DNA from 3 places in the Ramlibacter sp. bp-362 genome. Region 1 is predicted to be linked to each of the others. Evidence: predicted binding sites of a transcription regulator. Region 1 holds the regulator's gene; each other region holds the start of a gene.
The links. The regulator HrcA, encoded in region 1, represses chaperone genes, less so after heat shock. The targets are predictions, from matches to a motif close to TTAGCACTCNNNNNNNNNGAGTGCTAA.
Positions count from the first base shown of each region.

Region 2: groES (co-chaperone GroES) is a predicted target of HrcA. The motif match lies at 6,274-6,300, and genes of this name have one in related genera.
Region 3: rpoH (RNA polymerase sigma factor RpoH) is a predicted target of HrcA. The motif match lies at 3,645-3,671, and genes of this name have one in related genera.

Region 1 covers NZ_JBUDXE010000014.1:8,857-19,164, forward strand. The annotation lists gene mutY (A/G-specific adenine glycosylase) at 1-145, shown strand, start outside; gene rapZ (RNase adapter RapZ) at 231-1,094, opposite strand; gene recN (DNA repair protein RecN) at 1,105-2,766, opposite strand; gene ACY0MJ_RS17840 (NAD kinase) at 2,763-3,659, opposite strand; gene hrcA (heat-inducible transcriptional repressor HrcA) at 3,707-4,714, shown strand; gene ACY0MJ_RS17850 (hypothetical protein) at 4,839-5,594, shown strand; tRNA gene ACY0MJ_RS17855 (tRNA-Ile) at 5,669-5,745, shown strand; gene ACY0MJ_RS17860 (response regulator) at 5,835-6,272, shown strand; gene ACY0MJ_RS17865 (PAS domain S-box protein) at 6,277-6,999, opposite strand; gene ACY0MJ_RS17870 (hypothetical protein) at 7,008-7,487, opposite strand; gene ACY0MJ_RS17875 (hypothetical protein) at 7,763-8,497, shown strand; gene ACY0MJ_RS17880 (hypothetical protein) at 8,523-8,993, opposite strand; gene ACY0MJ_RS17885 (hypothetical protein) at 9,196-9,675, shown strand; gene ACY0MJ_RS17890 (MFS transporter) at 9,691-10,308, opposite strand, start outside.
Region 2 covers NZ_JBUDXE010000013.1:83,493-93,800, reverse strand. The annotation lists gene ACY0MJ_RS17730 (magnesium transporter CorA family protein) at 1-541, shown strand, start outside; gene ACY0MJ_RS17725 (glutathione S-transferase family protein) at 549-1,196, opposite strand; gene ACY0MJ_RS17720 (dienelactone hydrolase family protein) at 1,205-1,888, opposite strand; gene ACY0MJ_RS17715 (SDR family oxidoreductase) at 2,013-2,759, shown strand; gene ACY0MJ_RS17710 (MaoC family dehydratase) at 2,759-3,259, shown strand; gene ACY0MJ_RS17705 (MarC family protein) at 3,260-3,904, shown strand; gene ACY0MJ_RS17700 (DUF1003 domain-containing protein) at 3,901-4,389, opposite strand; gene ygiD (4,5-DOPA-extradiol-dioxygenase) at 4,496-5,368, shown strand; gene ACY0MJ_RS17690 (hypothetical protein) at 5,373-6,122, opposite strand; gene groES (co-chaperone GroES) at 6,397-6,717, shown strand; gene groL (chaperonin GroEL) at 6,760-8,406, shown strand; gene ACY0MJ_RS17675 (hypothetical protein) at 8,510-8,866, shown strand; gene ACY0MJ_RS17670 (pseudouridine synthase) at 8,876-9,652, opposite strand; gene ACY0MJ_RS17665 (Crp/Fnr family transcriptional regulator) at 9,645-10,308, opposite strand, start outside.
Region 3 covers NZ_JBUDXE010000018.1:46,142-56,449, forward strand. The annotation lists gene ACY0MJ_RS19685 (DNA alkylation repair protein) at 1-726, shown strand, start outside; gene ACY0MJ_RS19690 (sensor domain-containing diguanylate cyclase) at 814-2,553, opposite strand; gene rpoH (RNA polymerase sigma factor RpoH) at 2,679-3,614, opposite strand; gene ACY0MJ_RS19700 (Mpo1 family 2-hydroxy fatty acid dioxygenase) at 3,752-4,210, opposite strand; gene cutA (divalent-cation tolerance protein CutA) at 4,259-4,591, shown strand; gene ftsY (signal recognition particle-docking protein FtsY) at 4,624-5,727, opposite strand; gene ACY0MJ_RS19715 (M16 family metallopeptidase) at 5,757-7,178, shown strand; gene ACY0MJ_RS19720 (M16 family metallopeptidase) at 7,192-8,538, shown strand; gene rsmD (16S rRNA (guanine(966)-N(2))-methyltransferase RsmD) at 8,731-9,318, shown strand; gene coaD (pantetheine-phosphate adenylyltransferase) at 9,369-9,863, shown strand; gene ACY0MJ_RS19735 (alpha/beta fold hydrolase) at 9,927-10,308, opposite strand, start outside.

The DNA.
Region 1 (10,308 bases):
GCACCTGCATCCGGTGCAGGCGGTGCTGCCGGCGGGGTGGGCGGGCGCGGAGGGCGCGTGGTTCGGGGCGGGGGAGTGGCCGGGACTGGGGCTGCCGGCGCCGGTGAGGCGCCTTCTGGAACAAGACTTGTCATTGCGGCCTTGAGCCGCAATCCATCGGCGAGTGGCACTGCGCCACCGTGGATCCTGGGTCAAGCCCGGGATGACAATTTGTGCGCCCGGGATGACAGTCAGATCTCCCGGTGCCTTTTCAGCGTCGTCCACCGGTCCCCGAACTCCTCCGCCAGCCTTTCCACCAGGTACACCGAGCGGTGCTGCCCCCCGGTGCAGCCGATGGCCACCGTGACGTAGCTGCGCTGGTTGCGCGCCAGCGGCTCCAGCCAGTGGTCCAGGAAGGCGGCGATGTCGGCGAACATCTCCTCGACTTCCGCGTGCTGGCGCAGGTAGTCCGCCACCGGGGCGTCCAGGCCGGTCAGGTCCTTCAGCTCCGGCTCGTAGTGCGGGTTGGGCAGCATGCGCACGTCGAACACGTAGTCCGCGTCGACCGGGATGCCGCGCTTGTACGAGAAGGACTGGAAGACGAGCGTCAGCTGCGCGAGCGGCGCCGACAGCAGCGACTTCACGTATTCCTGCAGCTGCGCCGCGCGCAGCACGCTGGTGTCGATCACGTGGGCGCGCTGGCGCAGTTCGCCGAGCAGCTCGCGTTCCAGCTCGATCGCCTCCACCACGGCGCGGTGCTCGTCGCCGTCGTTCTCGGCCGCCGTGCGCGAAAGCGGGTGGCGGCGGCGCGTCTCGGAGAAGCGGCGCACCAGCGTGTCGGTGGTGGCGTCGAGGAACAGCGGCCGCACGGCGACGCCCTGGCGCACCAGTTCGTCGAGGTGCTCGGGGACCTGGGGCAGGGCGTTGGCGCTGCGCACGTCCATGGCGATGGCGACGCGGCGCCGGCCGTTGGCTTCCTCCAGCCGGACGAACTGCAGCAGCAGCTCCGGCGGCAGGTTGTCCACGCAGAAGTAGCCGGCGTCTTCCAGCGCCCGCAGCGCCACGGACTTGCCGGAGCCGGACATGCCGGTGATGAGGACGAGCTCCAGCGCCATGGTCGCCTCCTCAGCTGCCCGCCGCCGCGGCGTCGGCCAGCATTTCCTTGGCGTGCGCGAGCGTCGTGCCCGACAGGCGCTCGCCACCGAGCATGCGCGCGACCTCGGCCACGCGCTGCTCGCCCTGCACGGCCGCGACGCTGCTGCTGACGCCGCCTTGCTGCGCCCGCTTGGCCACCACCAGGTGGTGGTCGGCGCACGCGGCCACCTGCGGCAGGTGCGTCACGGCGAGCACCTGCCGGTCGCGCCCCAGCTGTTTCATCAGGCGGCCCACCGTCTCCGCGACGGCGCCGCCGACGCCGGAATCGACCTCGTCGAAGATCAGCGTCTGCGCCTCGCCCAGGCGGCTGGTGGTCACCGCGATCGCCAGCGCGATGCGCGAGAGCTCGCCGCCGGACGCGACCTTGCCGACGGGGCGCGGCGTGCTCCCTGCATGGCCCGCGACGAGGAAGGCGACGTCCTCCAGGCCGTACGCGGACGGCTCGTCCGCCTTCTCCAGCGCGACCTCGAAGCGCCCGCCCTGCATGCCCAGCCCCTGCATCGCCTGCGTGACGGCCTTCGCCAGCTGCGGCGCCGCCTTGGCGCGCGCGCGGGACAGCGACTTCGCTTCGGCGAGGAAGGCTTCGTGTTCCTTCTTCTCCGCCGTTTCCAGCGCCGCGAGGTCCGCCGCCGCGTCGAGCCGCGCGAGTTCGTCCTTCCACGCGGCGAGCAGCGCCGGCAGTTCCGCCGGCTGGCGCTTGTAGCGGCGCGCCAGCGACAGCCAGGAACCCATGCGCTCGTCCAGTTCCGCCAGGCGCTCGGGGTCGAGGTCGGTCTTGCGCAGGTAGGCCTGCAGCGAATGCGCGGCGTCTTCCAACTGCGCGAGGCTGGAGGCGAGCACCTCCGCGATGTCGCGGAAGCGCGGCTCCAGGTGCTCCTGGCCGCGCAGCGCGTCGAGCGCCTGGGCGAGGCCCTGGCGGGCGCCGCCTTCGTCGCCGTCGAGGAGCTGCTGCGCGCCGTTCGCCGCATCGAGCAGCGCCTGGGCGTGCGACAGGCGCGTGTGGCTGGCGTTCAGTTCGTCCCACTCGTCCGCGCCCGGCGCGAGCTTGTCGACCTCGCCGATCTGCCAGGCGAGGCGCTCGCGTTCGCGCTGCAGCGAATCCTGCGCGGCCCGCGCGTCGGCCAGCGTCTTCTGCGCGGCGCGCCAGCTGCCCCACAGCTGCTGCAGCTTCGCGGTGTCCACGCCGGCATAGCCATCGAGCAGCGCGCGCACGGAGGCCGGGCGGGTGAGGCTCTGCCAGGCGTGCTGGCCGTGGATGTCGACCAGCAGTTCACCCGCCTCACGCAGCTGCGTGGCCGTGGCGGCGCTGCCGTTGATCCAGGCGCGGCTCTTGCCCTGGCTGTCCACCGTGCGGCGCAGCAGCAGCGTGTCGCCGCCGTCGAAACCCGCCTCTTCGAGCCAGGGCGCGAGCGCCGGGGGGAGGTCGAACTCGGCGCTGATCTCGGCCCGGGCCGCGCCCTCGCGCACGACCGTCGCCTCGGCGCGGGCACCCAGGGCCAGCTGCAGCGCATCGACCAGGATGGACTTGCCGGCGCCCGTTTCGCCGGTGAGCACGGAAAAGCCCCCGGCGAGCTCCAGCTCGAGCTCGCGGACGATCACGAAATCGCGCAGCGCAATGCGTTTCAGGCTCACGTCGCACCCTCGTTCCAGTGGAGCTTCCTGCGCAGGGTGTCGAAATAGGTCCACCCGCGGGGATGGAGGAATCGTACCTTGTGCTCGGAGCGGCGCACTGTGATCCGGTCACCATGCAGCAGCGACGCGAGCGACTGCATGTCGAAGTTGGCGCTGGCATCGCGGCCGGAGACCAGTTCGAAGGTGATCTCCACCGCGTCGGGCAGCACGATCGGCCGGTTGGACAGGGTGTGCGGCGCGATCGGCACCAGCACCCAGCCCGGGTTCGACGGGTGCAGCAGCGGCCCGCCGGCCGACAGCGCATAGGCCGTGGAGCCGGTGGGCGACGCGACGATCAGGCCGTCGGCGCGCTGGTTGGCGACGAAGCGGCCGTCGATCTCGACGCGCAGTTCCACCATGCCGGAGGTCGCGCCGCGGTTGACGACGACGTCGTTCATTGCCAGCGCGTCGAACACCGGCTGGCCGTCGCGCACGACCTGCGCGTGCATCAGCGTGCGGTGGTCCTCCTCGTACTCGCCCGCCAGCATGGGCGGCAGCACGGAGCGGTAGTCGTCCAGCGCGATGTCGGTGATGAAGCCCAGGCGGCCCTGGTTGATGCCGATCAGGGGCACGCCGTGGCGCGCGAACTGGCGGCCCACGCCCAGCATGGTGCCGTCGCCGCCGACCACGAGCCCGAGGTCGCACTGCGTGCCCATCGTGGCAACATCGGCCGTGGGGTGGCCCGTGATGCCGGCGACGGCGGCAGTGTCGCGCTCCACGACGACCCGGCAGCCCTGGGCCGTGAGGAATTCCGCGATGTCTTCCAGCGCCGCGCGCATCGACGCGGCCAGCGGCGGGGCCACCGCGGCGTGGTACTTGCCGATGAGGGCGACCTGCCGGAAGATGGGATTCATCGGCAAATTACATCATTAAAATCAGGCAGCTGGCCCCACCCTTCCCAATGAAGCTCGACGACCGCGCCAAGGTGTTGTTGAAAGCCCTGATCGAGCGCTACATCGCCGAAGGGCAGCCCGTGGGCTCGCGCACGCTGTCGCGGGCCTCGGGGCTCGAGCTGTCGCCGGCCACCATCCGCAACGTGATGTCCGACCTGGAGGAGCTGGGGCTGGTGGCCAGCCCGCACACCTCCGCCGGCCGCGTGCCCACCGCGCGCGGCTACCGGCTCTTCGTCGACACCATGCTGACGGCCCGCCGCGAGGAATTCGCGGCGCCCTCGCTGCCGGCGGACCAGCCGCAGAAGGTGATCGCGCACGCGGCGCAGATGCTGTCGAACCTGTCGCAGTTCGTGGGGGTGGTGGTGGCGCCGCGGCGCAGCTCGGTGTTCCGCCACATCGAGTTCCTGCGCCTGTCGGAGCGGCGCTTCCTGGTGATCATCGTCTCGCCCGAGGGGGACGTGCAGAACCGCGTGGTCCACACGCCGGCCGACTACACCCAGGCGCAGCTGGCCGAGGCCGCCAACTACCTCAACGCGAACTACTCGGGGCTCACCATCGAGGAAGTGCGCGAGCGCCTCAAGGGCGAGGTGGAGCGGCTGCGCAGCGAGATCGTCACGCTGATGCAGACGGCCGTGGAGGCGAGCTCCGAGGCCATGCAGCAGGACCAGGAGGAGGTGGTGATCTCCGGCGAGCGCAACCTGCTGGCCGTGAGCGACTTCGCCAGCGACATGACCCACCTGCGGCACGCGTTCGAGCTGTTCGAGCAGAAGACGCAGCTGATGCGCCTGCTGGACGTCTCCAGCCAGGCCGACGGCGTGCGCATCTTCATCGGCGGCGAAAGCCACATCGTGCCCTTCGAGGAACTCTCCGTCGTGAGCGCCCCCTACGAGGTGGACGGCCAGGTGGTCGGCACGCTGGGCGTGATCGGGCCCACGCGCATGGCCTACGACAGGATGATCCAGATCGTGGACATCACGTCGCGGCTCGTCACCAACGCGCTGAGCCACAACAAGTAGCCGCCGGGCCGCGGTGGGGCACCGCCGGGCGCGCGCGGAGCGCTTGCGCAACAAGTAGACTTCCGGCCGATTGACATCGGCTCCGCGCGCGCGAACACTGCGCCACCTTCGAACAACGAGAACCATGCAGTTCAAGACAAGAACAGCGGCCGCATCGCTCGGCCTGGCCCTCGCGGCCCTGCTGTCCGCCTGCGGCGGCGGCGCAGACGACGACTCCCTGGCCGCTGCGGCCGGCACCTATGCGGGGACGACGAGCACCCAGCGTGCCATCGACGGACTCGTGCTCGCCGACGGGAGCTACTACCTCCTTTATTCCGCCACGGGCGACGCGACCGTCGTCGGCGGCGCGGTGCAGGGCACGGGAACGCTGGACGCCGGCCGCTTCGCCTCCGCGGACGCCCTGGAGTTCAGCGCCGAGGGCGCGGGACTGAAGCCCGGCGCGCTGGCGGCCACGCTCGCGGCCGGCAGCCGCTTCGACGGGACCTTCACGCCCGCCAGCGGCACGGGCTTCGATTTCGCCGCGGACGCCGTCGCCGCCAGCGGTTTCGCGCGCCGCCCGGCGACGCTCGCTTCCCTGGCGGGCAGCTACACCGGCCAGGCGGGCTTCCCCCTGGGCGTGCGGCCCGCGACGTTCACGGTCGCGGCGAACGGCGCGGTCAGCAGCAGCATCAACGGCTGCGCCATCGGCGGCACGGCCACCCCGCGCGGCGACGCCGACGCGTACGACCTCACGATCTCCTTCGGCCCCGCGCCCTGCGCCTACCCGGGCGCCAGCTTCTCCGGCGTGGCCTGGCTGCGGCCCGGCACGGGCCGCCTATACGCCGTCGCGCGCAACGAGCCGAGCAAGATGAGCGTGATCTTCGGCGGCGACCGCGACTGACCTGCCTTGCTCCCTCCCCCTCTGGGGGAGGGCTGGGGTGGGGGCAGCGAGCCACCTACAATCGCCGCCTGGCCGGGCCGTTAGCTCAGTTGGTCAGAGCAGGGGACTCATAATCCCTTGGTCGCAGGTTCAAGTCCTGCACGGCCTACCACCGCGAGCGCGCCGCGCTCCGCGCGCCTCCCGCTCAGATTTGCTCAGATTTCCCCCGCTGGCCCTCCCTATCATGGGTGTCCACCAGCCATGCCCACCTGCATGAACCAGAGCCAGCCCGCCTCCACCCCGGCGCGTGCGCCCACCGGCCGGGTGCCGCTTTCCGGCAGCCTGGTCCTCCTGGTCGATGATTCCTCCCAGACCCGCGAATTGCTGCGCGACCTGCTCGAACGCGCCGGGCACCGCGTGGAGGAAGTGGCGGACGCGGAGCAGGCGCTGCGGGCCCTGAAGGCGCGCCGCTTCGACTTGGTGGTCTCCGACGTGCAGATGCCCCGGCTCGATGGCGTGGGCCTCACGCGGGCGATCCGCAGCGATCCGGCCCTCGCGCAACTGCCCGTGGTGCTGGTGACCTCCGCCGTTTCCTCGTCCGGCCGCCAGAGCGGGTTGGAGGCGGGCGCCGACGCCTATCTCTCCAAGGGAAGCTTCGACCCGGCGGACCTGGCGGGCCTGGCCCGCCCGTTCGCGTGAAGCGTCAGGCGCAGATCTCGATGCGCTGGTACACGCGGTAGCCCACCGATCGCACGGTGCTGATCGGCAGCTTCAGCCCGCTGGCTTCTTCCACCTTGCGCCGCAGGCGCCGCATCTGCGTGTCGAGCCGGCGCTGGTCGTACTGCAGGTAGTCCTCGCCCAGCGCGGCCACGATCGCTTCGCGGTGGACGCAGTCGCTGCCGGTCGCCAGGGCCTTGAGCACGGTGTAGTCCTGCGCCGAAAGCGGAATGGGCCCGCGGCCCGGCGGGAACAGCCGCGGGGGCGCGCCGGAGAGGCGCCAGTGGCACACGGGCGCCACCACGGGATCGAGGGTCTCGGCCATCGCCGCCGACTGGCTTCGGTCCGTGATGTCGCGCGCGATCGCCACGCGCACGCCGTCCTGCGGCGACCAGCGCGCGGACCACATGATGTGGACCAGCGAACCGTCCTTGCGCACGTAGCGGTTCTCGAAGTGCCGCTGCAGGTAGCCGGACATGACGCGGTCCACGGCCTGCAGCGTGCGGGGCCGGTCCTCGGCGTAGACGAAGCCGATCATGGGCCGGCCGACCATCTCCTCGGGCCGGTAGCCGAAGATGCGTTCGCAGGCGCCGCGGATCGAAAGGAAGCGGCCCTGGGCGTCGACGACGCAGATCGCGTCGAGCAGCAGGTCCGCCAGGTCGTCGGCGGCGGGCTGGGGGGAGGCGGGAGCGGAGGCGGTCTGGAGCATGGCCGGGTTCATTGGCCCATGTGGACCCACTGGTCCTCCGGGAGCAGGTCGAGGAATTCGGAGATTTCCTGCAGCAGCCCGTGGCGAGCGGCCCATTCCACCTGGTCGCGCACGCGGATGCGCTTCGCGAGCGGCGGCGTCCTCCGGAATTCGACGCCGGCCATGGCGGCCGGCGCGTCCGCCTCGCCCGCCTGCACCAGCAGGGCATGCAGCCGCTGCCACTGCGGTTCGACCGGGCAGATGCGGTTGAATCGCCGCGCCTGGGCCATCACGTCATCCACGGAGAGGCTGCCGCCGGCCGGCGATCCGGCGCCCGCGAGCGGCGCGAGCGCGGAGGGCGTGGTCCTGGAGAAGCTGGCCGCCTGCTGCGCTTCCAGCTGCAGGAACATCTTCCACGTGGTTTCGCTGTTGCTCTCCACGACCTCCGGCAGGGGCCCCAGGTCGGCGAGCACCGAGGTCTTGGGGCGGAAGTCCCACTGGTCGTCCATCGTTCTGTATCTCTCGCTGCTTCTTTCGCAGGAGTTTCCAGCACGGCCGGGCAGCGATCCAGTGGGGATCGGCTTAAACCGCAGGATTGACCGGTAGGGTGCCGCCCTCACGGGCATCTGCACACTTTGTCACGGAATCCGGCCGCCGGCGCGCGAACGGCTGACGGGCGGCGCGCGAAAGCGTGATGAACGGCACAGAAACGCGGTGATCGCCATTTGACGGATGAGCTCGCCATGGACGACCCTCGCTCGGTCCTGTTTCGAAAGGTTTCTCCATGCAGATCCAGCACCGCGCCCCCGCGGCCTTCGCCAAGGCCTGTGCCGCCTTGTTCGCCACTGTCCTGCTCGCCTCCTGCGGCGGCGGCGACCCGTATGCCGGCCTGTGGACCGGGACCATGGGCTCCGACCGGGAAGTGAACGCCATCGTCCTGGGAGACGGCTCGTACTACATGCTCTATTCGCAGGCCGGGAAGCCCGACGCGGTGGCCGGCCTGGTGGCGGGCACCGCCGACTTCCACGGCGCGAAGCTCACCTCCACCGACGGCCTCGACTACAACTGGGAGGTCCCCATGCTCCCCAGCAAGCCGGTGAGCCTGTCGGCTCGCCTGAGCCCGCGCATGTCGGTGGCCGGTTCGGTCGACGCGCAGCGCCAGTTCAGCCTCACCTACGACAAGGACCTCGACGGCGACGCCCGCCTCTCCGACCTGGTCGGCGCGTTCGACGGCAACGCGATGTTCGCCCTGGGCACGCGCCCCGGCACCTTCACGGTCACCGCCAAGGGCGAGGTCAGCACCAGCATCAACGGCTGCCCGATCACGGGCACCGTCGCGCCGCGCGGCGACGCCAACGCCTTCGACCTCACGCTGACCTTCGGCGGATTCCCCTGCGTCTTCCCGGGCGCGGTGTTCGAGGGCGTGGCCGTCTACCGCGAGGAGCAGCGCCGGCTCGATGCCGCCGTGATCAACAAGCCCTTCGGGCAGGCGATCGCCTTCATCGGCACGAAGCGCTGATGCGCTGAAGCGCGGCGGCGCGCTCTCAGTCGAGCGTCGTCGAGCGCGTGTGCGAGCTGGTCGTGCTCGCCCAGCGCGAGCGCACCGGCTTGCTGCCGGTCGCGAACTTGCAGGCCCGCGGCACGTCCTTGCCGCGGCGGCGCGCCGCCAGCAGCGCGTCGAGTTCGGAACGCAGGTTCACGATGCGGCGGTGTCCCTCGTGCAGGTGGCCCACGGCCTCGTCCAGCGCGGCGAGCGAGTTGCCGCCGGTGCGCGCCGCGGCCTCGGCCTGCTGGCGGCAATGCTCGGTCTGGCGCGAGAAGTCCATCAGGTCCGAGCGATCCGGCAGGTCGACCAGGTCGATCTGGATGGACTCGGCGACCTCCATGATCTCGGCCGCGAGCCGCTCCGCGTGCAGGCGCGTGACCGCGCGCCGGCGACGGTGCGTGAGCGCCAGCGACGCGAGTTCCAGCGGCCGCGAGGCGGCGTCCACCAACCACGCCATGGCTGCATGCATGAAGTTCACCGGGCCCTGTCCTTTCCGAGTCCTGTTGGGGCGGATTCTGCGTTGCGCTCGCCGCCTGGGCGCGTACGCGCAACTGCCCCTGTCAACTTGATCACGGTTACCTGATGTAACCAGCGTGAGCGGGTTGGTGCTTCGTGACAATCGTGCAACGATTCGTGTCATGCAGCGAAGGAAATATCGCGGAGTGCGGAGCGTGTTCAGGCGCGTATGGGCAGCGGCCAAGGGACGCACCACCACCAGCGAACACTCGACCGATTACCAGAACCTGGAGGACACCTCCGGCGGACTGGACGCGGAATACCGTCGCATGGTGGCGACCCACCTGGATCGCCTGGGCGTGCCGCCGCAATGCGCGGTGGTGGAAGTCGACCAGCTCGACGACGAGCGCGGCAAGCAGGCGTTCGTCGCCACCATCTGCATCATCGGCTGGAACCGCAACGCAGTGCTGCGCATGCTGCTCGGGCTGCCCCTCCTGGACAAGAAGGTCCGCAAGGCCGCGGAAGTCTCCTGGGCCGCGGACGTGAGCGTCTTCAAGGGCGTGCAGCTGCGCGTGGCCGAGTCGTTGCACGACGCGCGCGGCACCAGCGAGCTGCGCCACCTGATGGTGAGCCTCACCGGCGTGGAGCGCTCGCAGGCCCAGCGCAGCAGCGAAGCCGCCGCCCTGGCGGAGTAAGGCGGCGCGCGCGGCTCAGGCCGTCGCGGTGGCCGGCGCCATCAGCGTGAAGCCCTTGCGCGGCAACTGCAGCGAAACGATGCCGGCGGCCAGCAGCAGGGCGCCGGCGGCGCCGAAGCTGACCCAGTGGGTGCCGAAGGTCTCGTAGCCCCAGCCCCCCAGCCAGGAACTGATGGTGCCGCCGACCTGGTGGCCCAGGAAGGCCATGCCGTAGAGCACGCCGACCAGCCGCACGCCGTACACGTCGGCCAGGATGGCCGACGACATCGCGATGCTGCCGGCCCAGACCAGGCCGCCGATGGTGGCCGTCAGGTACAGCTCCCAATGCGTGCCCACGAGCACCAGCGCGAAGAAGCCGAGCCCGCGCAGCAGGTAGATCGCCGCCAGGATGTTGCGCCGGGGCAGCCGGTCCGCCACGCGTCCGAGCACCACGGTGCCGCCGATCGCCACGAAGCCGATCAGGCCGATGCCCATGGAGCTGGTGAAGGGGTCGAAGCCGTGGTCCATGAGCATGGGCATGCCGTGCGTGCCCAGCAGGTTCATGCTGAAGCCGCAGCAGAAGAGGCCGAAGACCACCTTCCAGAACGGCGCCGTGCGCACCGCGTCGCGCAGCTTCAGGCTTTGCGGCGGCAC
Region 2 (10,308 bases), on a different contig from region 1:
GCTCAGCACCGAGCTCGATCGCTGGCAGCAGCAGCTGCTCGCGCCCAACCGCCATGCGGCGGCCGACTGGGCGGCCCTGATGACCGCGCGCAACGCCCTGCACACGCTGCAGGACCTGTGCGAGGAACAGAACGACGCGATGCAGGAATGGCTGGACGCGCAGCGCGAGCAGCCGCCGCCCTGGATGACGCAGTCCGAGCGCGACGGCCTGCTCGCGCGGGCGCGCGACGTGGTGGAACACATCCAGCGCGTCACCCACCACGTGCACCGCATGGAGCAGGGCGCGGAGACGGCCGTGCAGATCCATTTCTCCGCCGTCGGCAACCGCACCAACGACATCATGCGCACGCTCACGGCGCTCACGGCCATCTTCCTGCCGCTGAACCTCATCGCCGGCATCTTCGGCATGAACTTCGAGCTGCTGCCGCTGACGCACCAGGCGGCCGGCTTCTGGTGGACGCTGGCCTCGATGGGGCTGATCGCCGCCGTGCTGGGCGTCGTCTTCTGGCGCAAGCGCTACCTCGCGCGCACGGGCCGCTGACGCTCCTTCAGAAGAAGGGCGGCGACAGCCCCTCGACCTGGATCACCCGCTGCACGGCCGGCCGGTCGGTGATGCGCTGCAGGTAGGGCCCCAGGTTCGGGAACTCGCGCGCCTTGCCCTGCGGGAAGTTGCGCGTCCAGCGGCACAACGTGAACACGTAGGGGTCGAGGGCGCCGTAGGGCTCGCCCAGGATCCACGGCCCGCCGTTGGCGGCGTGCAGGGCGTCGAGCTGCGCGAGCAGCCCGACGATCTTCTCGTGGGCCTTCGCCTTCACCTCGGCCGCGCCCTCCGCATTGCCTTCCTTCACCCAGCGGTCCGGGTAGAAGTACAGCAGCAGCGTGGCCTGCAAGGTGTTCGTGAGCCAGACGAGCCACTTGTAGAAGTGCGCGCGCCCGGGCGTGCCGACCTCCGGCGCCAGGCGCGCGGCCGGGTGCGTGTCGCACAGGTGCAGCACGATCGCCGCCGTCTCGTACAGAACCAGGTCGCCGTCGGCCAGCACCGGGATCAGCCCGTTCGGGTTGAGCGCCAGGTAGGCAGGCTCCTTGTGCTGGTTGCGCGCGCGCTCCACCAGCACGCGCTCGTAGGGCACGCCCAGTTCCTCCAGCAGGATGTGCGGCACCATGGCCGCGGTGGCAGGGTCGTAGTACAGCCGCATGCGCCGCGTCAGCCCACGTGCTTCGCGAAGAACGCCAGCGTGCGCTCGCGCGCCAGCTTCGCCGCCTCGGCGTTCCAGGAGCCGCGCTGGTCGCAGTTGAACCCGTGGTTGGCGTGGTACACGTGCACCTCCACGTCGGGATGCGCCTTCTTGAAGGCCTCCACGCTCTCCAGCGAAATCCAGTGGTCCTGGTCGCCGAAGTGCGCCATCACCGGGCACTTCGGCTTGCGGGCGATCTCGTCCGGCGTGGTGACGCCGCCGCCGTAGTAGGGCACGGCGGCGCTCAGGCCCTCGAGCTGGCAGGCGGCGCGCCAGGTGAGCAGGCCGCCGTAGCAGAAGCCGACGATGCCGACCTTGCCGGCCTGCGACGCGTGCCGGATCGCCGCCTGGATGTCCTGCATCACGCCGGGCGCGGGCAGCGCCTCGGTGGCGGTCTTCAGCGCCATGCCGGCGGCCATGTCCTCCTGCTCGTAGCCCAGGTCCACGCCCGGCTTCACGCGGTGGAAGGTCGAGGGCGCGACGGCGAGATAGCCCTGCGCGGCGTAGCCGTCCGCGACCGAGCGGATGTGAGAGTTGACGCCGAAGATCTCCTGGATCACCACGATGCCGCCCTTCGCCTTGCCGGCGGGCTGCGCCACGTACGCGGGAATCGCCTGCCCGTCGGCGGCCTTGAGGTCTGTGAACTGGCCCATTTGTCGTTCTCCTGGTCGTGATGCGAAGGCGCCGAGCTTCCCTCATCGGCGGGTGCGGCGTCAATCCATCTCTTTTGATCTAATGGAGCCGTGCCGCGGCGGGCGCGGCAGGAGGAGGCAGCGAGTGGACGAAGTCCTGTTGGTCACCGGCGGCAGCCGGGGCATCGGCGCCGCAACGGCGCTCCTGGCCGCGCGCAAGGGTTACGCCGTGGCCGTCAACTACACGCGCAACGAAGCGGCGGCGGAGGAGGTCGTGCGCGCCATCCGCGCGGGCGGCGGCCGTGCGGTCGCGCTGCAGGCCGACGTGGCGGAAGAGGCGCAGGTCATGGAGATGTTCCGCCAGGTCGACCGCCAGCTCGGTCGCCTCACGGCGCTGGTGAACAACGCCGGCGTGGTGGACCGGCCGCAGCGCGTCGACGAGATGTCGCTCGCGCGCCTGAAGCGGATGTTCGACATCAACCTGCTCGGCAGCTTCGTCTGCGCGCGCGAGGCGGTGCTGCGCATGGCGAAGCGCCACGGCGGCAACGGCGGCGCCATCGTGAACGTCTCCAGCGCCGCGGCGCGGCTGGGCGCGCCCGGCCAGTACGTGGACTACGCGGCGGCCAAGGGGGCGATCGACGCGTTCACCATCGGGCTGGCCAAGGAGGTCGCGGCCGACGGCATCCGCGTCAACGCGGTGCGCCCGGGCCTGATCGAGACCGACATCCACGCCTCGGGCGGCCTGCCGGACCGCGTCCGCGAGCTGTCGCACCAGGTGCCGATGCAGCGCGGCGGCAGCGCCGACGAGGTGGCCCAGGCCATCGTGTGGCTCCTCTCGCCCGAGGCGAGCTACACCACCATGTCGCTGGTGGAAGTGTCGGGGGGCCGCTGATGGCGCCCACGATCTTCTGGGAGGACATGCAGCCGGGCAGCGTGCGCGACCTGGGCACGACGACGGTGAGCGCGGAGGAGATCAAGGAGTTCGCCTCGCGCTACGACCCGCAGCCCTTCCACCTCGACGAGGAGGCCGGCCGCCAGTCGATGTTCGGGGGCCTGTGCGCGAGCGGCTGGCACACGTGCGGGCTCATCATGCGCCTGACGGTCGACAACCTGCTGCGCCACACGCCCAGCCTCGGCTCGCCGGGACTGGACAGCCTGAAGTGGCTGAAGCCCGTGTTCCCCGGCGACGTGCTCTCGCTGCGCCACACGATCCTGGAGGCGCGGCCCCTGCGCAAGCGGCCGGACGCGGGCCTCGTGCGCTCGCGCTGGGACGTGAGCAACCAGAGGGGCGAGCTGGTGCTGCAGATGGAGGGCTACGGCTTCTTCGGCCGGCGCCACCCCGCCACGCCGCAGGAACTGGCGGCGCTGGACGCCGCGCGCGCGGCCGCCTGAATGGACTTCAAGCCGCTCATCACGCTGCTGGCGATCGTCAATCCGCCGGCGATCATCCCCTTCTTCATCCACTACACGCAGGGGTTCTCGCGCGCCAACCGGCGGCACACGGTGGTGGTCGCGTCGTTCACCGCGTTCGTGGTGATCGCCGCCAGTGCCTTGCTGGGGATCCGCATCCTCGAGTTCTTCGGCATCTCGCTCGCGAGCTTCCAGGTCGGCGGCGGCATGCTGCTGCTGACCAGCGCGCTCAACATGCTCAACGCCAAGCCGGCCGAAGCGAAGCCGACGACCAACGCCATGCAGGAGGGCGCGGAGAAGGCGGCGATGGGCGCGAGCATCGCGGTGGTGCCGCTGACCATCCCGCTGCTGACCGGGCCCGCGACCATGGCCACCGTGGTGGTCTACGCGGAGCGTGCGCAGACGGCGCTGCAGACGCTCACGCTGGTGGGCTACGGCGTCGTGATCGGCGCGGTCACGTTCATCTGCTTCGCGCTCGCGAACCCGATCGCCCGTGCGCTCGGGCAGACCGGCATCAACGTGCTGACGCGCCTCATGGGACTGATCCTCGCGGCGCTGGCCGTCGAGGTGATGGCGGAAGGCCTGGGCAAGCTGTTCCCGGTGCTGGGACGCGTGAGCGTCCTCTAGGAGCCTGCGCGGTAGGCCTCCTCGATCTGCCGCACGATGCTCTCGGGCTGGATCGCGGCCGCGAGCGCGTCGATCTCGGGGTCGTCCGCCTCGATCGCGCCCATCTTCTTGGCCATCAGCTCCAGCAGCGCCAGGATCTTCGTGTTCTCCTGTTCGGCCAGCAGGTTGATCTGCAGGTCGAGCTGGGTGCGCCGCTCGGTCACCCGCATCTCGTAGTTCTGGCTGATCAGGATGAAGGACGAGAGGAAGATCGCCTCCAGCGAGACGCACAGCGTGAGGAAGGTGAAGGGATAGGGATCGAAGCGCGGCAGCCTGGGCAGCACGTTCCACAGGATCCACACCGCGAACAGGACCGCGTGGATCCAGACGAAGGAGATCCGCCCGCAGAAACGCGCCACCGCCTCCGCCGCCCGGTCCGGCACGCTGCGGTGGCGCTTGGACCAGTCCTCCATCTTGCGCATCCGCTCGACGTTGCGCCGCGTCATGCTTTCCGCTGCGTCTGTTTCCATTGGCTTGCCCGTGGATGAGGGAAGGCCAGTGTATGGAAGGCCGGCGCACCTCGGGTCGCGCGCCTTGCCGCAGAATCGCTCCATGAGCGCCGCCGCCAGCACCATGCCCGCCGCCTTCATCGGCCACGGGAGCCCGATGAACACGCTGGAGCGCAACCGCTTCACCGAGGCCTGGGCGGCGCTGGGGCGCAGCCTGCCGCGGCCGCGCGCGATCCTCGCGATCTCCGCCCACTGGTTCGTGCCGGGCACGGCCGTCACCGCGATGGCGAGGCCGCGCGTGATCCACGACTTCCACGGCTTCCCGCCCGAGCTGTTCGCCTTCGACTACCCGGCGCCCGGCGCGCCCGAAGTGGCGCAGGAGATCGTGGACACGGTGAAGCCGGCGTACGTCGGCCTGGACCACGACAGCTGGGGGCTGGACCACGGCACCTGGTCGGTGCTGGCGCACGTGTTCCCGCAGGCGGACATCCCGGTGCTGCAGCTCTCGATCCACAGCGGCGAGCCGGTCGAATACCACATCGAGCTCGGCGCGCGCCTGGCGCCGCTGCGCGAGCGCGGCATCCTGATCCTCGGCAGCGGCAACGTGGTGCACAACCTGCGCCGCATCGACTGGGGCCGCGCCGACAGCGCCTTCGACTGGGGCGAAGCCTTCGATGCGGAAGTGAAGGACATCATGGGCTCCGAGCCGGGCCGGCTGGCCCAGGCCCTGCGCCACCCCGCGTACGCGCTCTCGGTGCCGACGCCGGAGCACTTCCTCCCGCTGGCCTACATCGCCGGCGCGGCCCGCGCGGCCGGCCAGCCCGCGACCGCCTTCGCCGAAGGCGGCACCATGGGGTCGCTCACGATGACCAGCTACCTCGTCGGCGAAGTGGGCAGCGCGCCGCCGGCGCGGGCGCACGATGCCCAGGACCTGCCCGATCCGCGGCAGGTGCCGCCGGAACAGACCAACATCTGATCGCTCAGGTGCCGCTGCGCGCGCGGCGCCGTGCGGGCCGCGCCGGATTGTCCGCCAGCAGCAGTTGCGGGGGCGCGTCGACGACGCCGCCCGAACCGTAGCCGAGGAACTCCACCCGCCAGTTCGCCAGCTGCGCTCCATCGGCAAGCGGCGTGGCGGCATCAGCTTCGAAGCTGTCGGCGAAGGGCGCCGAGATGTCGCTCCACTCGCACAGCGCATCCTCGCCGTACAGGCCCACGCGCCCGCCAAGCAGGGGGGCCGTGTCCTTGTCGTGGAACCGGGCCACCTGCACGCCGTCGATCGAGATGCTGGCCCGCGGCCCGGCGACCTGCACCTGGAAGCGGTACCACTGGCCGATGACGCCCTTGAAGCTGGAACCGGTGGCGATGATCTTCTGGCCGTCGTTCACGCCCGGCACGGCGTAGCGCGGGTCGCGCTTGCCGATCTCCCAGCCGTTGGGCTTCAGGATGAAGTAGTACAGGTGGTCCTTGTCGACGTAGTTCCAGACCAGCCAGGTGACTTCCCAGGCGTTGGGCGTGGGCGTGCGCAGCTGCTTGACCGTGCGCAGGCGGCCGCTGAAGGCATAGGGCGTGCCGCCGGCCCCGAACGGCTGGCTGCTGACGGCCAGGAAGGAATGGGTTTCGTCGGCCCGGGTGGCGGCCATGGGCTGCAACTGCAGGACGCGGGCGCCGGCGGGAGCGGCGATCGCCACGAGGGCCAGCAGGGCCGCCGTGGCGAGCTTGCGGAAGAACATCGGTGTAGGAATCGGCTGACGTGAAGACAGGCGATATTGGAAATCGCGGTGCACCACGGATGGGCAGCCATTTCCCTACGTCGAAGCCGGGCGGGGCGGCGTCACGCGTCAGCCGCCGCCCCGCTTGAAAGCCGGCAAAAACCCACTATCATTAGCACTCGTCGGAATTGAGTGCTAACAGCAGAGCTGGGCGCACCCTCCGCGCAAGTTACTGAGCGCTAACTCTCGTTGGCGCTCTTTGGTGTCCACCACTGCTTCCATTGAAGGAGATGCAATGAAACTTCGTCCTCTGCACGACCGTGTGATCGTCAAGCGCCTCGAACAGGAAACCAAGACGGCCTCCGGCATCGTGATCCCGGACAACGCCGCCGAGAAGCCCGACCAGGGCGAGGTGCTGGCTGTCGGCCCGGGCCGCAAGAACGACAAGGGCGAACTGATCGCTCCGAACATCGCCGTGGGCGACCGCGTGCTGTTCGGCAAGTACAGCGGCCAGACCGTCAAGGTCGATGGCGAAGAACTGCTGGTGATGAAGGAAGACGACCTGTTTGCCGTGATCGAAGGCGCCGCCTCGACCGGCCTCAAGAAGGTCGCCTGAGTCTCCCCCCAACCCAATTCATCTCTCTGAGGTAATCCCAACATGGCAGCAAAAGACGTAGTGTTCGGCGGCGACGCCCGCGCCCGCATGGTCGAAGGCGTGAACATCCTGGCCAACGCGGTCAAGGTGACCCTGGGCCCCAAGGGCCGCAACGTGGTGCTCGAGCGCTCCTTCGGCGCCCCCACCGTGACCAAGGACGGCGTGTCCGTGGCCAAGGAAATCGAGCTGAAGGACAAGCTCCAGAACATGGGCGCGCAGATGGTCAAGGAAGTCGCTTCCAAGACCAGCGACAACGCCGGTGACGGCACGACCACCGCCACGGTGCTGGCCCAGGCCATCATCCGCGAAGGCATGAAGTACGTGGCCGCGGGCATGAACCCGATGGACCTGAAGCGCGGCATCGACAAGGCCGTGGTGCAGCTGACCGAGCAGCTGAAGAAGGCCTCCAAGCCCACCACCACCTCAAAGGAAATCGCCCAGGTCGGCTCCATCTCCGCCAACAGCGACTCCTCCATCGGCGAGATCATCGCCGAGGCGATGGACAAGGTCGGCAAGGAAGGCGTCATCACCGTCGAGGACGGCAAGTCCCTGCAGAACGAGCTGGACGTCGTCGAGGGCATGCAGTTCGACCGCGGCTACCTGTCGCCCTACTTCATCAACAACCCCGAGAAGCAGGCCGCCCTGCTGGACAACCCGTTCGTCCTGCTCTACGACAAGAAGATCTCCAGCATCCGTGACCTGCTGCCCACGCTGGAGCAGGTGGCGAAGGCCTCGCGCCCGCTGCTGATCGTCGCCGAGGAAGTCGAAGGCGAAGCGCTGGCCACCCTGGTGGTCAACACCATCCGCGGCATCCTGAAGGTCGTGGCCGTCAAGGCCCCCGGCTTCGGCGACCGCCGCAAGGCCATGCTGGAAGACATCGCCATCCTGACGGGCGGCAAGGTCATCTCCGAAGAGACCGGCATGACCCTCGAGAAGGTGACGCTGGCCGACCTGGGCCAGGCCAAGCGCATCGAAGTGGGCAAGGAAAACACCACGATCATCGATGGCGCCGGCGCTGCCGCCGACATCGAGGCGCGCGTGAAGCAGATCCGCGTGCAGATCGAGGAAGCCACGTCCGACTACGACCGCGAGAAGCTGCAGGAGCGCGTGGCCAAGCTGGCCGGCGGTGTGGCCGTGATCAAGGTCGGCGCCGCGACCGAAGTGGAAATGAAGGAGAAGAAGGCCCGCGTGGAAGACGCGCTGCACGCCACCCGCGCTGCCGTGGAAGAAGGCATCGTGGCCGGCGGCGGTGTCGCCCTGCTGCGTGCCCGCCAGGCCGCCGGCGAGATCAAGGGTGACAACCCCGACCAGGACGCCGGCATCAAGCTGGTGCTGAAGGCGATCGAGGCGCCCCTGCGCGAGATCGTCGCCAACGCCGGTGGCGAGCCGTCCGTGGTGGTCAACGCCGTGCTGAACGGCAAGGGCAACTACGGCTTCAACGCCGCCAACGACACCTATGGCGACATGATCGAGATGGGCATCCTGGACCCGACCAAGGTGACCCGCACCGCGCTGCAGAACGCCGCGTCCGTCGCGTCGCTGATGCTGACCACGGAAGCCATGGTCTCCGAAGCGCCGAAGGACGAAGCGCCCGCGATGCCCGGTGGCGGCATGGGTGGCATGGGCGGCATGGGCGGCATGGACATGTGATGTCCGCCTGAGCCTCACAGCTCGAAAGGAAAGCCGCGGCGCGAGCCGCGGCTTTTTTTTGCGCCGCGCTAAACCGCCGGCGCGCGGCACGGATATACCGCCCGTGACCACCATCGATCCCCGGCAATCCCTCGTCGCAGCCCTGCAGTCGCAGCTCGCGCCGCTGCGCCAGCGGGCGCGCGCCCGGCCGTCCGCCGCTCCGGCCACGGCGGGCGCGGGCCAGGCCGCGGCCGCCTCCATGGCGCAGCGGCTGGAAGCGATCCCCGCGGCCGACCCCGACCGCCGCCGCAAGGCCGTGCGCGTCTACCTCGAAAGCGAGCTCGCCCGCGAGTTCGGCGCGCCGCTGCTCAACGACCCGCAGTTCCCGCAGATGCTCGACGCCATCCAGGACCAGATGCAACAGGACGCCCAGGTCGCCGCCGCCGTGCACGCGCTGGGCGAGCTGCTGCTGGCCGGCTGACGCGGCGCTTCAGAAGCGCTCGTGCGGCGCCAGGTAGCGCCACTGCCCCTGCGGCAGCTGCCCCAGCGTCACGCGGCCGATGCGCACGCGCTTGAGGCCCACCACCTTCAGCCCCACCAGTTCGCACATGCGGCGGATCTGCCGCTTCTTGCCCTCGGTGAGCACGAAGCGCAGCTGCTCCGGGTTCTGCCAGTCCACCTGCGCGTGCTTCAGCGGCTGCCCGTCCAGGCTGAGGCCATGGCGCAAGCGGGCCAGTTGCTCCCGCGGGAAGGCCGCCTGCACGTTCGCCGTCACCTGCCCGTAGGCCACGCGCACCAGGTACTCCTTCTCCATCGTGGAGTCCTCGCCGATCAGCTGCCGCGCCACGCGTCCGTCCTGCGTCAGCACCAGCAGCCCGGTCGAATCGATGTCCAGCCGTCCCGCCGGCGCCAGCCCGCGCAGCTGCGCGGGCGCGAAGCGCTGCGGCGCGCGGTCGCCGCTCCAGCGGTTGCGCCCCTGCACCAGCACCACCGCCGGCTGGTAGCCCTCCTCCGCCTGGCCGCTCACATAGCCCACCGGCTTGTGCAGCAGGATGGTGACCTGCTCGCGCTGCTGCCCGCGCGCCTTCGGGTCCACCTCGATGCGCGCCTGCGGCCCCACCTGCAGCCCCATGGGCGCGACGGCGCCGTCGACCTTCACCCAGCCCTTGGCGATCCATTCGTCCGCCTCGCGGCGCGAACACAGGCCCAGTTCGGCCATGCGCTTGTTCAGGCGGGTCGTGCCGCGGTCGGGGGAAGGTTCAGGCATCGGCGGGGGCGAAGGAATTCGAACGCAGGGCAGGCAGGTCCAGGATGCGCACGCCGCCGTATTCCACCGCGATCATGCCCTGCGCCTGCAGCGACGCGAGCGCCTCGTTCACGCGCTGGCGCGACAGGCCGACGAGGTAGGCCAGCTCCTGCTGCGTGATGCGCAGCACCTCGCCCACGCCGGGGAACAGCACCGGGTTGAACAGCGCCGCCAGGCTGCGCGCCACGCGCAGGTCGGGGTTGGCCATGCGGTCGATCTCGCGCGCGGCGATGAACTGGCCCAGGCGCTCGTTCAGCTGGTTCATCACGAAGCGGTTGAAGCCGATGGAGTGATCCAGCAGCCACAGGAAGGTCTCGGCCGGCAGGCCGGCCACGACGCTGCGGCGCAGCGCCTGGATGTTGTAGCGGTAGATCTCGTTCTTGAGCACCGTGCCCTCGCCGAACCAGCCGCCGGGCGGCAGGCCGGTGAAGGTGATGGTCTGGCCCTGCTCGGTGTCGCTGCTCATTTTCAGCAGGCCCGCGACCACGCCGAACCAGTAGGTGACGGGCCGGCCGATGCGGCACACGTATTCGCCTGGCAGCGCGTCGCTCACCCGGATGTCGGCGATGGCCCGCTCGCGTTCGACGGGCGAGAGCAGCGCGAGCCACGGGATGCCG
Region 3 (10,308 bases), on a different contig from region 1:
GGACGCATTCCCACCGTCAACCTCAACGAATTCCTCGCGCTCGACCTGCCGCTGCTCGCGCGCAACGTCGCGCGCGACGTCGGCCTGGACCCGCAGGCCGAGCGCCTGCAGGACACGCTGGCGATGCTCGGCGCCTTCGCGCCGGTGAAGCGCCACCTGCACGTCGCGCGCGCCTTCTACGACCTCACCGAGCCGCTGCCGGAGCGCGACCGCATCGCCCATGCGCTCGCCACGCACCCGAGCGACGTCGCGCGCTCGTGGGCGGCGCAGTGGATCGCGTTCAGCCGCCTGCCCCTGCCGGACAAGCTGGCGTCGGCCTGGCGCTTCGCGGCCGACCCGCACTTCGGCGTGCGCGAGATGGCCTGGATGGCCGTGCGCGACGAGATCGCGGGCGATGTCGACACTGCCCTGCGCCTGCTGCAGGCCTGGGCCACGCACCCCGATGCGAACATCCGCCGCTTCGCCAGCGAAGCGACGCGTCCGCGCGGCGTCTGGTGCGCGCAGATCGACGCGCTGAAGAAGGAACCCTGGCGCGGCCTGCCGCTGCTGCAGCCGCTGCGCGCGGACCCGAGCCGCTACGTGCAGAACTCGGTGGCGAACTGGCTGAACGATGCGGCGAAGACGCAGCCGCAGTGGGTGCAGGACGTCTGCGCGGAGTGGGGCCGCGGCGCCGTTCCTCCGGCGACCGCCTACATCGTGCGCCGCGCGCAGCGCAGTCTCGGGTGAATGCTGGGGTTCGCTGCGCTCACCGCCAGCCTACGAAAACCGGCGAACCGGTAGGCTGGTGGTGAGCGCCAGCGAACCCCAGCAAGGTCAGAAATTCAACGGCCGGATCAGCTTCCGCTCCCCCTGCGTCATCCCGTCCAGCCCGTCCAGCACCCACTGCAGGCTGCCTTCCCCGTCGAGCTGCGGCAAGGGCAGCATCGCCGCCGTGACGTGGAACTTCAGCGTGAGCGCCGCCGGCAGCGCCTCGACCTGCCGCAGCCCGCTCGCCACCACCTGCTGCGCCCGCGAGCTCACCTTCTCCGGCGTCACCGGCGCTTCCAGCAGCACGGCGAACTCGCGGTCACCCACGCGCGCGGCCATGTCGAAGTCGACGATCGCGCGGCGCAGGTGCGAGGCCGCGACCACCAGCGCCTTCTCCGCCGCTTCCTTGCCGAACTCCTCGGCGATCGCCTCCAGGTTGGAGATGCGCACGCCCAGCAGCGCGCACTGCTGCTTCTGCCCGCGCGCGTGGGCGAGGCTGGAATCGAGCCGCTCCACCAGCCCGCGGCGGTGCGGCAGGCCGGTCAGCGCATCGGTGCGCGACAGGGCGCTCGCCCGCAGTTCGCTTTCGCGGCGCGCCATCAGCCGGCGGTGCAGCGCATAGAACAGGATCGGCAGCTCCAGCGCCGCGCCGTAGAACAGGCCGGCGCGCGTCAGCACGCTGCTGGGCACCAGGCCGAAGCCGCGCGCCAGCGGGAACAGCGCCATCACCAGCACCGGCACGAAGCCCAGCGCCACCAGCCGCAGGTGCGGATCGTGGCCATCGAGCCAGCCCCAAAGCACCATGCTCAGGATGGCCACCAGCGACAGGCCGGTGAGCGACAGCACCAGGGTCATGCTCAGGCTGCTGGCCACCACGATGTCGAGGGCGACGGCCGCCAGGAGCGAGGCGATCAGCGCCGCCACGCCCAGGTCCAGCGCGCGCGACAGGCGCTTGGGTTCGGTCACGACCTTCACGAACCACAGCGCGGCCGCGGTCGCCGCGCCCGGCCACAGGCCCAGGGCCGTGCCGTTCCAGATCGCCCAGTCCGGCCACAGGTGCTGGGCGCCGACGCCGGCGCGACCCAGCATGCCGGCGCCGAGCAGCAGGATGTAGAGCCCGAAGGTGAGGAAGGCGCGGTCGCGGTACAGCACGCCGTTGCCGAACGCCGCGACGGTCACCAGCAGCGTGAGCACGGAGAAGCCGCCGAACAGGAACTGCTCGCGCTCGCGGCTCGCCTGCAGCGCGTCGGAGCGGAACAGCGAGATGGGCGACGCGAAGTCGGCGCGGTCGTCCTGCACCCGCACCCAGTAGCGCATCGGCCGGCCGTCGCCCGGCGCGAGGGCGAAGGTGGGCAGGCGGCCGGGGATCGTCCAGTCCGACACCGCCAGGGTGCTGCCCGCTTCCTGCGCGACCCAGGCGCCGCGGCGGTCCTGGAAGAAGAACTGCACCTGGTCGTACACGGCGCCGCCGACCTCGGCGAACCAGCGCTCGCCGGGCGCCGCCAGGACGTCGAAGCGGACCCAGACGGCCCCGCCCTGCAGGCGCTCGTGGTCGTCGCGCTGGCGCAGGCGCCAGGGGAGGGTGTCGACGGCCCGGGAGACCGTCTCGATGGTGCTGCCGCCGCTGCGGTCGAACCAGAACACGCTCTGGCTGTTGAGGGCGGCGACCGGGCGGGCGCCGGACAGCGAGACCAGGGGCGCGGGCGCCGGGTCCGCCGGCTCGAGGGCGCGGGCCTCCTGCACCATCCCGAAGGAGGCGCACCACAAAAGGATCGCGCCGAATGCGCGCAGGGCCGTCCCCCTCATGGCCGGGATTGTTGCAGTGCAGCCGATGAGCTGCCACCTTCCGGGCGCGAAAACTGCGCGCGCGGGGCGCGGATACAACAAAAAGCCCGGCGGGGGCCGGGCTTTCGGGAACGGGCGGGAGACGCTCAGGCGTAGGCGGCCAGCGCCTTCTTCATCTTCTTCATCGCCGCCACCTCGATCTGGCGGATCCGCTCGGCCGACACGCCGTATTCCGCGGCCAGCTCGTGCAGCGTCATGCCGCCGGAACCGTCGTCGTTGACCTTCAGCCAGCGCTCCTCCACGATCCGGCGGCTGCGCGGATCGAGCTGCTCCAGCGCCGCGGCGATGCCCGCCGTGGCCATGGTGTCGCGCTCGCGGTTCTCCAGTTCCGCCGTGGGCTCGTGGCTCGCGTCCGCCAGGTAGGCGATCGGGCCGAAGGCTTCCTCGCCGTCATCGCTGGGCGCGGGGTCCAGCACCACGTCGCCACCCGACATGCGGGTCTCCATCTCGATCACTTCCTCGCGCTTCACGTTCAGCTCGCGCGCCATCACGTCGATCTGGGCGTCGGTCAGCGTCTCGCGGTGCGTCTCGGCGTCCGCTTCGTCCTTGAAGCCCTGCTTCATCGAGCGCAGGTTGAAGAACAGCTTGCGCTGCGCCTTGGTGGTGGCCACCTTGACCATGCGCCAGTTCTTCAGGATGTACTCGTGGATCTCCGCCTTGATCCAGTGCAGCGCGTAGCTCACGAGGCGCACGCCCTGGTTCGGGTCGAAGCGCTTCACGGCCTTCATCAGGCCGATGTTGCCTTCCTGGATCAGGTCGCCATGGGGCAGGCCGTAGCCCAGGTACTTGCGCGAGACCGAGACGACCAGGCGCAGGTGCGACAGCACCAGCTTCCCGGCGGCTTCCAGGTCGTTGTCTTCCCTGAACTTGCGCGCGTATTCGTATTCTTCCTCCGCCGTCAGCATGGGCAGGCGGTTCACGGCCGAGATGTACGCGTCCAGGTTGCCCAGCGACGGAACGACGGCCCAGGGATTGGCGACTGCCAATGCCGTGGTGCCTGCGGTTCCTGCGGTTGTGGACATGCGGGGATCTCCTTGTGCTTGTAAAAAATATTAGCACTCTGTTAGACAGAGTGCCAAGCCAAGGGTTCCGTAGGCACGGGTGCCGAATGGCAGTCGGTGGGGCCTGCCAGGAAGGGGCGCTGCCCCGGGAAGGCCCGCTACCAGCGGATGCCGAGCTTCAGGAACAGCTTGCTCAGCACGAAGATGGGACCGACCCACAGGTATTGCAAGTCCTCGAAGAAGCTGGGCTTCTTGCCCTCGATCTGGTGGCCCACGAACTGGGCGATCCAGGCGCCCACGAAGATGGCCACCGAAATAGTGAGCACATGCTCACCCATCGCGTGCACCAGCGCGAGCCCGATCACCGACAGCGCCGCCATGGCCAGCAGGAACACGGTGGAGAGCCTGGCGTAGTAGACCATGCTGGCCGCCACGAAGGCGTAGGCCACCCACGGGTGGAGCGTGTAGAGCAGCCCGATGAGGCTGAGCATGATCAGGGGGATGGCCACGAAGTGGATCCGCTCGTTGCGCGGGTTGCGGTGGCTTTCCTCGTAATGCGCCAGCAGCTGGTCGACCTTGCGGGCGGCGGGCGGGGCGGAATCGGTCAGCGTGGACATGGGTCGCTCCTGGCGGCGGACAATGCGCGCATTGTGGAGGGCAGGGCCATGGAGGATTGTAAAGAGCGCGACATCCTGGCGGTCACGACCACGGTGGCGACGCGGGCAGCCGCCGAAGCCCTCGCCCGCGCGCTGATCGAGCGGCGCCTGGCCGCCTGCGTGCAGGTGGAAGAGGGCCTGACCTCTTTCTATGGCTGGGAGGGCCGCACCTGCGAGGACCCGGAAGTCCGCCTGACCCTCAAGACCCTGCCGTCCCTGGAACCCGCCCTGCAGGCCTTCTTCGCCGAAGCCCACCCCTACGACGTCCCGCAGTTCCTGTCCGTGCGGATGCAGGCCAGCGCTTCCTATTTCGAGTGGCTATGCAATGAAGTGACTTCGTAGGCTGGCGGTGAGCCGCAGGCGAACCCCAGCAATCACCCGAGCAAAGCCAACGCGAACTCCCGCGCCCTGAACGTCTCCAGGTCCTCCAGCTTCTCCCCCACCCCGATGAAATACACCGGCACGGGCTTGTCCTGCGCGATCGCCGCCAGCACCCCACCCTTGGCCGTCCCATCGAGCTTGGTCACCACCAGCCCGGTCAGCTGAAGCGCCGCATCGAAGGCCTTCACCTGGGTGAGCGCGTTCTGCCCGGTGTTCCCGTCGATCACCAGCAGCACCTCGTGCGGCGCCGTCGCGTCCGCCTTGGTCACCACGCGCTTGATCTTGCGCAGCTCCTCCATCAGGTGCAGCTGCGTCGGCAGCCGCCCCGCGGTGTCGACGATCACGACGTCCTTGCCGCGCGCCTTGCCGGCGCTCACCGCGTCGAAGCTCACCGCCGCCGGGTCGCCGCCTTCCTGGCTGACGATCTCCACCTTGTTGCGGTCCGCCCAGACGGCCAGCTGCTCGCGCGCCGCCGCGCGGAAGGTGTCCGCCGCCGCGAGCAGCACCGTCTCGCCGCTGTCCGCCAGGTGCTTGGTCAGCTTGCCGATCGAGGTCGTCTTGCCCGCGCCGTTGACGCCGGCCACCATGATCACGGTGGGCTGGTGCTCGCCGATCGTGAGCTGCCGCTCCAGCGGCCGCAGCAAGGCCGTGAGCGCGTCCACCAGGATGTTCTTCGCCTGCACGGGCCGCGTCGCGCCCGTCGCCGCGACCTTGCGCTTCACTTCTTCCAGCAGGAAGGTCGTGGCGGCCACGCCCGTGTCGGCCATCAGCAGCGCGGTTTCCAGCTCTTCATAGAGCGCGTCGTCGATCTGCGCGCCCGTGAAGACTTGCGAAATGCTGGCGCCCGTCTTGCGCAGGCCGGCGCTCAGCCGCGTCATCCAGCCCTGCCGTTCCGCCGGCACCGCCTCGACCGTGGGGATCTCCAGCGGGGCGACGAGCTGGCTGCCGATCAGTCCACCGCCCGCTCCAGGGGCCGGTTCGGGTGCGAGCGCCGGAGCCGGCGGCGGCGCGGCCTGCGGCGCCGCGACGGGCTCGGGCGTGCTCGTCGGCGCGGGTGCGGGCGTGGGCGGGGGCTTTTTCCGGAAGAAGCTGAACATCAGGGAGGTTTCTAGAATCACACGATTCTATGAAACAGCCCCTCCGCGCGCTCCTTCCCCTCCTCGCCCTTTCGCTCTCGCTGCTGTCGTCCGCGCCCGCCACCGGCCAGATCACCGGGCCGGCGCCCGCGCAGGAAAAGCCGGTGCAGTACCGGCTCGCCAACGGGCTCACGCTGATCGTCAAGCCGGACCGGCGCGCGCCGACCGCGGTGCACATGCTGTACGTGCGCGTCGGCGCGATGGACGAAGTCGACGGCACCACGGGCGTCGCGCACGTGCTGGAACACATGATGTTCAAGGGCACGCCCACCACCGGCCCCGGCGAGTTCTCGCGCAAGGTCGCCGCGCTGGGCGGCCGCGAGAACGCCTTCACCACGCGCGACAACACCGGCTTCTACCAGCAGATCCCGGCGGGCAAGCTGGAGGACGTGATCCGGCTGGAGTCCGACCGCTTCGCGCACAACCAGTGGCCCGACGACGAGTTCAAGCGCGAGCTGGAGGTGGTGAAGGAGGAGCGGCGCATGCGCACCGAGGAGAGCCCGCGCGCGCAGCTGCACGAGCAGTTGAACGGCATCATCTTCCAGGCCTCGCCCTACGGCCGGCCGGTGGTGGGCTGGATGAGCGACCTGCAGGCGATGACCCCGCAGGACGCGCGCGAGTTCTACCGCCGCTGGTACGTGCCGGCCAATGCGGCCGTCGTCGTCGCGGGCGACGTCGATCCCAAGGAGGTGCTGCACCTCGTGCAGAAGTACTACGGCGCGATTCCGGCGAAGGCCGTGCCCGCGCGCAAGCCGCGCGAGGAACCGGAGCAGAAGGGCATCCGCCGCATGGAGTTCAAGGCGCCGGCCGACCAGTCCTACGTCACGCTCGCATTCAAGGTGCCGCAGCTGACGTCCTTCGAGCACACGCCGGCCAACGACGACGCGCTGGCGCTCACGGTGCTGGCCGCCGTGCTCGACGGCTACGACGGCGCCCGGCTGGACCGCGCGCTCACGCAGGGGCCCGACCGCGTCGCCGATGGCGTCGACGCCGGCTACGGCCTGTGGGGCCGCGGCCCGCAGCTCTTCTCGCTCTCGGGCGTGCCCGCGGCCGGCAAGACGCCGGAGCAGGTGGAGGCGGCGCTGCGCGAGCAGGTCGCGCGCGTCGCCCGCGAAGGCGTGACCGAGGCGGAACTGCAGCGCGTGAAGACGCGCTGGATCGCCGGCGAGATCTACAAGCTCGACTCCCTGATGAACCAGGCGCGCGAACTGGGATCCGACTGGATCCTCGGGCTGCCGCTGGACGCCGACGATCGCCTGATGGCGCGCCTGCGCGAGGTGACGGCCGACCAGGTGCAGTCCGTCGCCGCCCGCTACTTCGGCGACGACCAGCTCTCGGTCGGCATCCTGCGCCCGCTGCCCGTCGACCCCAACCGCAAGCCCCGCCAGCCGGCCGTGCCGGTGCGTCATTGAAAGAAACGCCGTGATGTCCCAGCACCTCCTCGCGCGCTGCGCCGCGGCCGCCGCGCTCGCCTTCTGCGCCTTCCCGTCCTGGGCCGCGCTGCCGATCCAGAAATGGCAGCAGCCCAGCGGCGCCCAGGTCTACCTGGTCGAGAGTCCCAGCCTGCCCATGGTGGACGTGGAGATCGACTTCGACGCCGGCGACCGCCGCGACCCGGCCGACAAGGCGGGCCTCGCCGGCGTGACGGCGGGCATGACGTCCAAGGGCATCGCCGCTCGCGACGGCGAGCCGGCCCTGGACGAGAACCAGCTGGGCGAGGCCTGGGCCGACCTGGGCGCCGGCTTCGGCGCCAGCTCCGGCCTCGACCGCATGAGCTTTTCGCTGCGCTCGCTCACGTATCCGGACCTGCTGGAAAAAGCCGTGAAGCTGGGCGCGCGGCAACTGGGCGAGCCGTCCTTCCCGGAGAACGTCTGGGAGCGCGAGCGCCAGCAGATGATCGCGGCCATCCGCGAGGCCAACACGCGGCCCGCCACCATCGCCGGGCGCGCGTTCAACGCCGCGGTGTACGGCAGCCATCCCTACGGCTACGACACCACCGAGGAATCGCTGAACCGCATCAGCGTGGCGGACATGCGCGAGTTCTATCGCAAGATCCAGCCTTGCCGCGCCAAGGCGAGCGTGGTCGGCGCGGTGAACCGGGCGCAGGCGGATCGCATCGTCGCCACCCTGCTGTCGCACCTGCCGAACGGGACCTGCCAGCCGCTGCCGCCGGTGCCCGAGGTGGCGCCGCTCACCGCGCCAGTGGAGCGCATGATCCCCTTCGCCTCGGCCCAGGCGCACATCCTCATCGGCCAGCCGGGCTACAAGCGCGACGACCCCGACTACTTCCCGCTGCTGGTGGGCAACTACATCCTGGGCGGCGGCGGCTTCGTCTCGCGCCTGTCCGAGGAGGTGCGGCAGAAGCGCGGCCTGAGCTACAGCGTCTACAGCTACTTCGCCCCGGGCCTGCATGCCGGCGCGTTCACCCTGGGGCTGCAGACGCGCCCCGACCAGGCGGCCGAGGCGGTGCGCGTCTCGCGCGACGTGCTGCGGCGCTTCGTCGCGGAAGGCCCGACCGAGGCGGAGCTGAAGGCCGCCAAGGACTTCCTGATCGGCGGCTTCGCCCTGCGCCTGGACAGCAACCGCAAGCTGCTGGACAACCTGGCCAACATCGCCTGGTACGACCTGCCGCTGGACTATCTGGACACCTGGACCGGCAAGGTGGAGAAGGTCACGGCCGCCCAGATCCGCGCCGCCTTCGAGCGCAAGCTGCAGCCGGACCGCATGGTGACGGTGGTGGTCGGCGGCGACGTGGCAGCCGCCCGACAATGACCTCCTCCATTTGGAGTGACCCCCTGTCAACCTTGACAGGGGTCGGCCAGCGCGAATGCCGGCGAGCCTGAACAATTCCCTTGCGCTGTCACGCTTCTGGCCAGACCAGGGACAGTTCACAGGGAGAGAGAGTGGGGGTGCGGCCTGCGGGCCGCACCCTTTTTTTTCGTCCTGCCCGGGTAAGCTCGGGCCATGCCCCGTACCGCCGCCCCCGCCCGCCGCGGCCTGCCGAACCAGGTGCGCATCATCGGCGGCGCCTGGAAACGCACGCTCCTGCCCGTCGCCGACCGGCCCGGGCTGCGCCCCACGCCCGACCGCGTCCGCGAGACCCTGTTCAACTGGCTGGGCCAGGACCTCACCGGCTGGCGCTGCGTCGACGCCTTCTCCGGCACCGGGGCGCTGGGCCTGGAGGCGGCCTCGCGCGGCGCGGCGGACGTGCTGCTGGTGGAGGCGGAGGGGGCGCTGGTCGACCAGCTGCGCGCGCTCGTGAAGCGGCTCGACGCGCAGAACGTGCGCGTGCAGCGGGGCAACGCGCTCACGGCGCTCGCGTCGCTGCCGGGGGCGAGCGTGGACCTCGTGTTCCTGGATCCGCCCTTCGAGGCGGACCTGTTCGACAAGGCGCTGGCGGCGGCGCGTCCGGCGCTCGCGCCGGAAGGCTTCGTCTACCTCGAGGCGCCGAGCGCGTGGACGCCGGAAGCGCTGGCGCGCCACCGGCTGGAGGCGGTGCGGCACATGAAGGCGGGGGCGGTCCACGGGCACCTGTTGCGCCCGGTTGCATAATGCGGCGCAACAAACCGGCCCGCCAGCGTGTTGGCGATGAGGAGAACACCATGGCCAACGACGTCATCGCCGTCTATCCCGGAACCTTCGACCCGATGACCCTCGGCCACGAGGACGTGGTGCGCAGGGCCTGCCAGCTGTTCGGGCGCCTGATCGTGGCGGTCGCGGCCGGCCACCACAAGAAGTCCCTCTTCACGATGCAGGAGCGCATCGAGATGGCCCGGGAGGCGCTGGCCGACCATCCGCAGGTGACCGTGGAGGGCTTCAGCGGCCTGGTGCGCGACTTCGTCGTCGCCCGCGGCGGCAAGGCCATGGTGCGCGGCGTGCGCGCGGTGACCGACTTCGACTACGAATTCCAGCTCGCCGGCATGAACCGCCACCTGATGCCGGAGGTGGAGACCGTGTTCCTGACCCCCAGCGACAAGTACCAGTTCATCAGCAGCACCTTCGTGCGCGAGATCGCCGTGCTGGGCGGCGAGGTCCACCAGTTCGTGTCGCCGACGGTGCAGCAGCGGCTGATCGACAAGGTGCGGAGCCTGGGATAAGGGTTGTCATTGCGGCCTCGAGCCGCAATCCACCGTGGCGTGTGCACCACCGTGGATCCCGGCTCAAGGCCGGGATGACAAGGGTGTGGCGAGCGAAGCCAGCCAGTCGGTCAACGTGGCGTTCACGAGCTCCGGCCGCTCCATCGTCAGCATGTGCCCGCACCGCGGCACCATCACCAGCTTCGCCTGCGGCACCAGCGCCGCGATCTCCCGCGAGCGTTCCGGCGGGGTCAGGCGGTCGGCTTCGCCGCACATCACCAGCACCGGGCAGCGCACGCGCGGCAGGTGCTCGCGCGCGTCCGGCCGCGCGATCACGGCGCGGTTCTGGCGGATCAACTGCTCCGCGCCCGCCGCCAGCACGAATTCCAGGTAGTCCGCGCTCAGGGCCGGCGCGTTGCCGGGATGGAAGGCCATCGCGATGTTGGGCTCGATCACCTCCCGCACG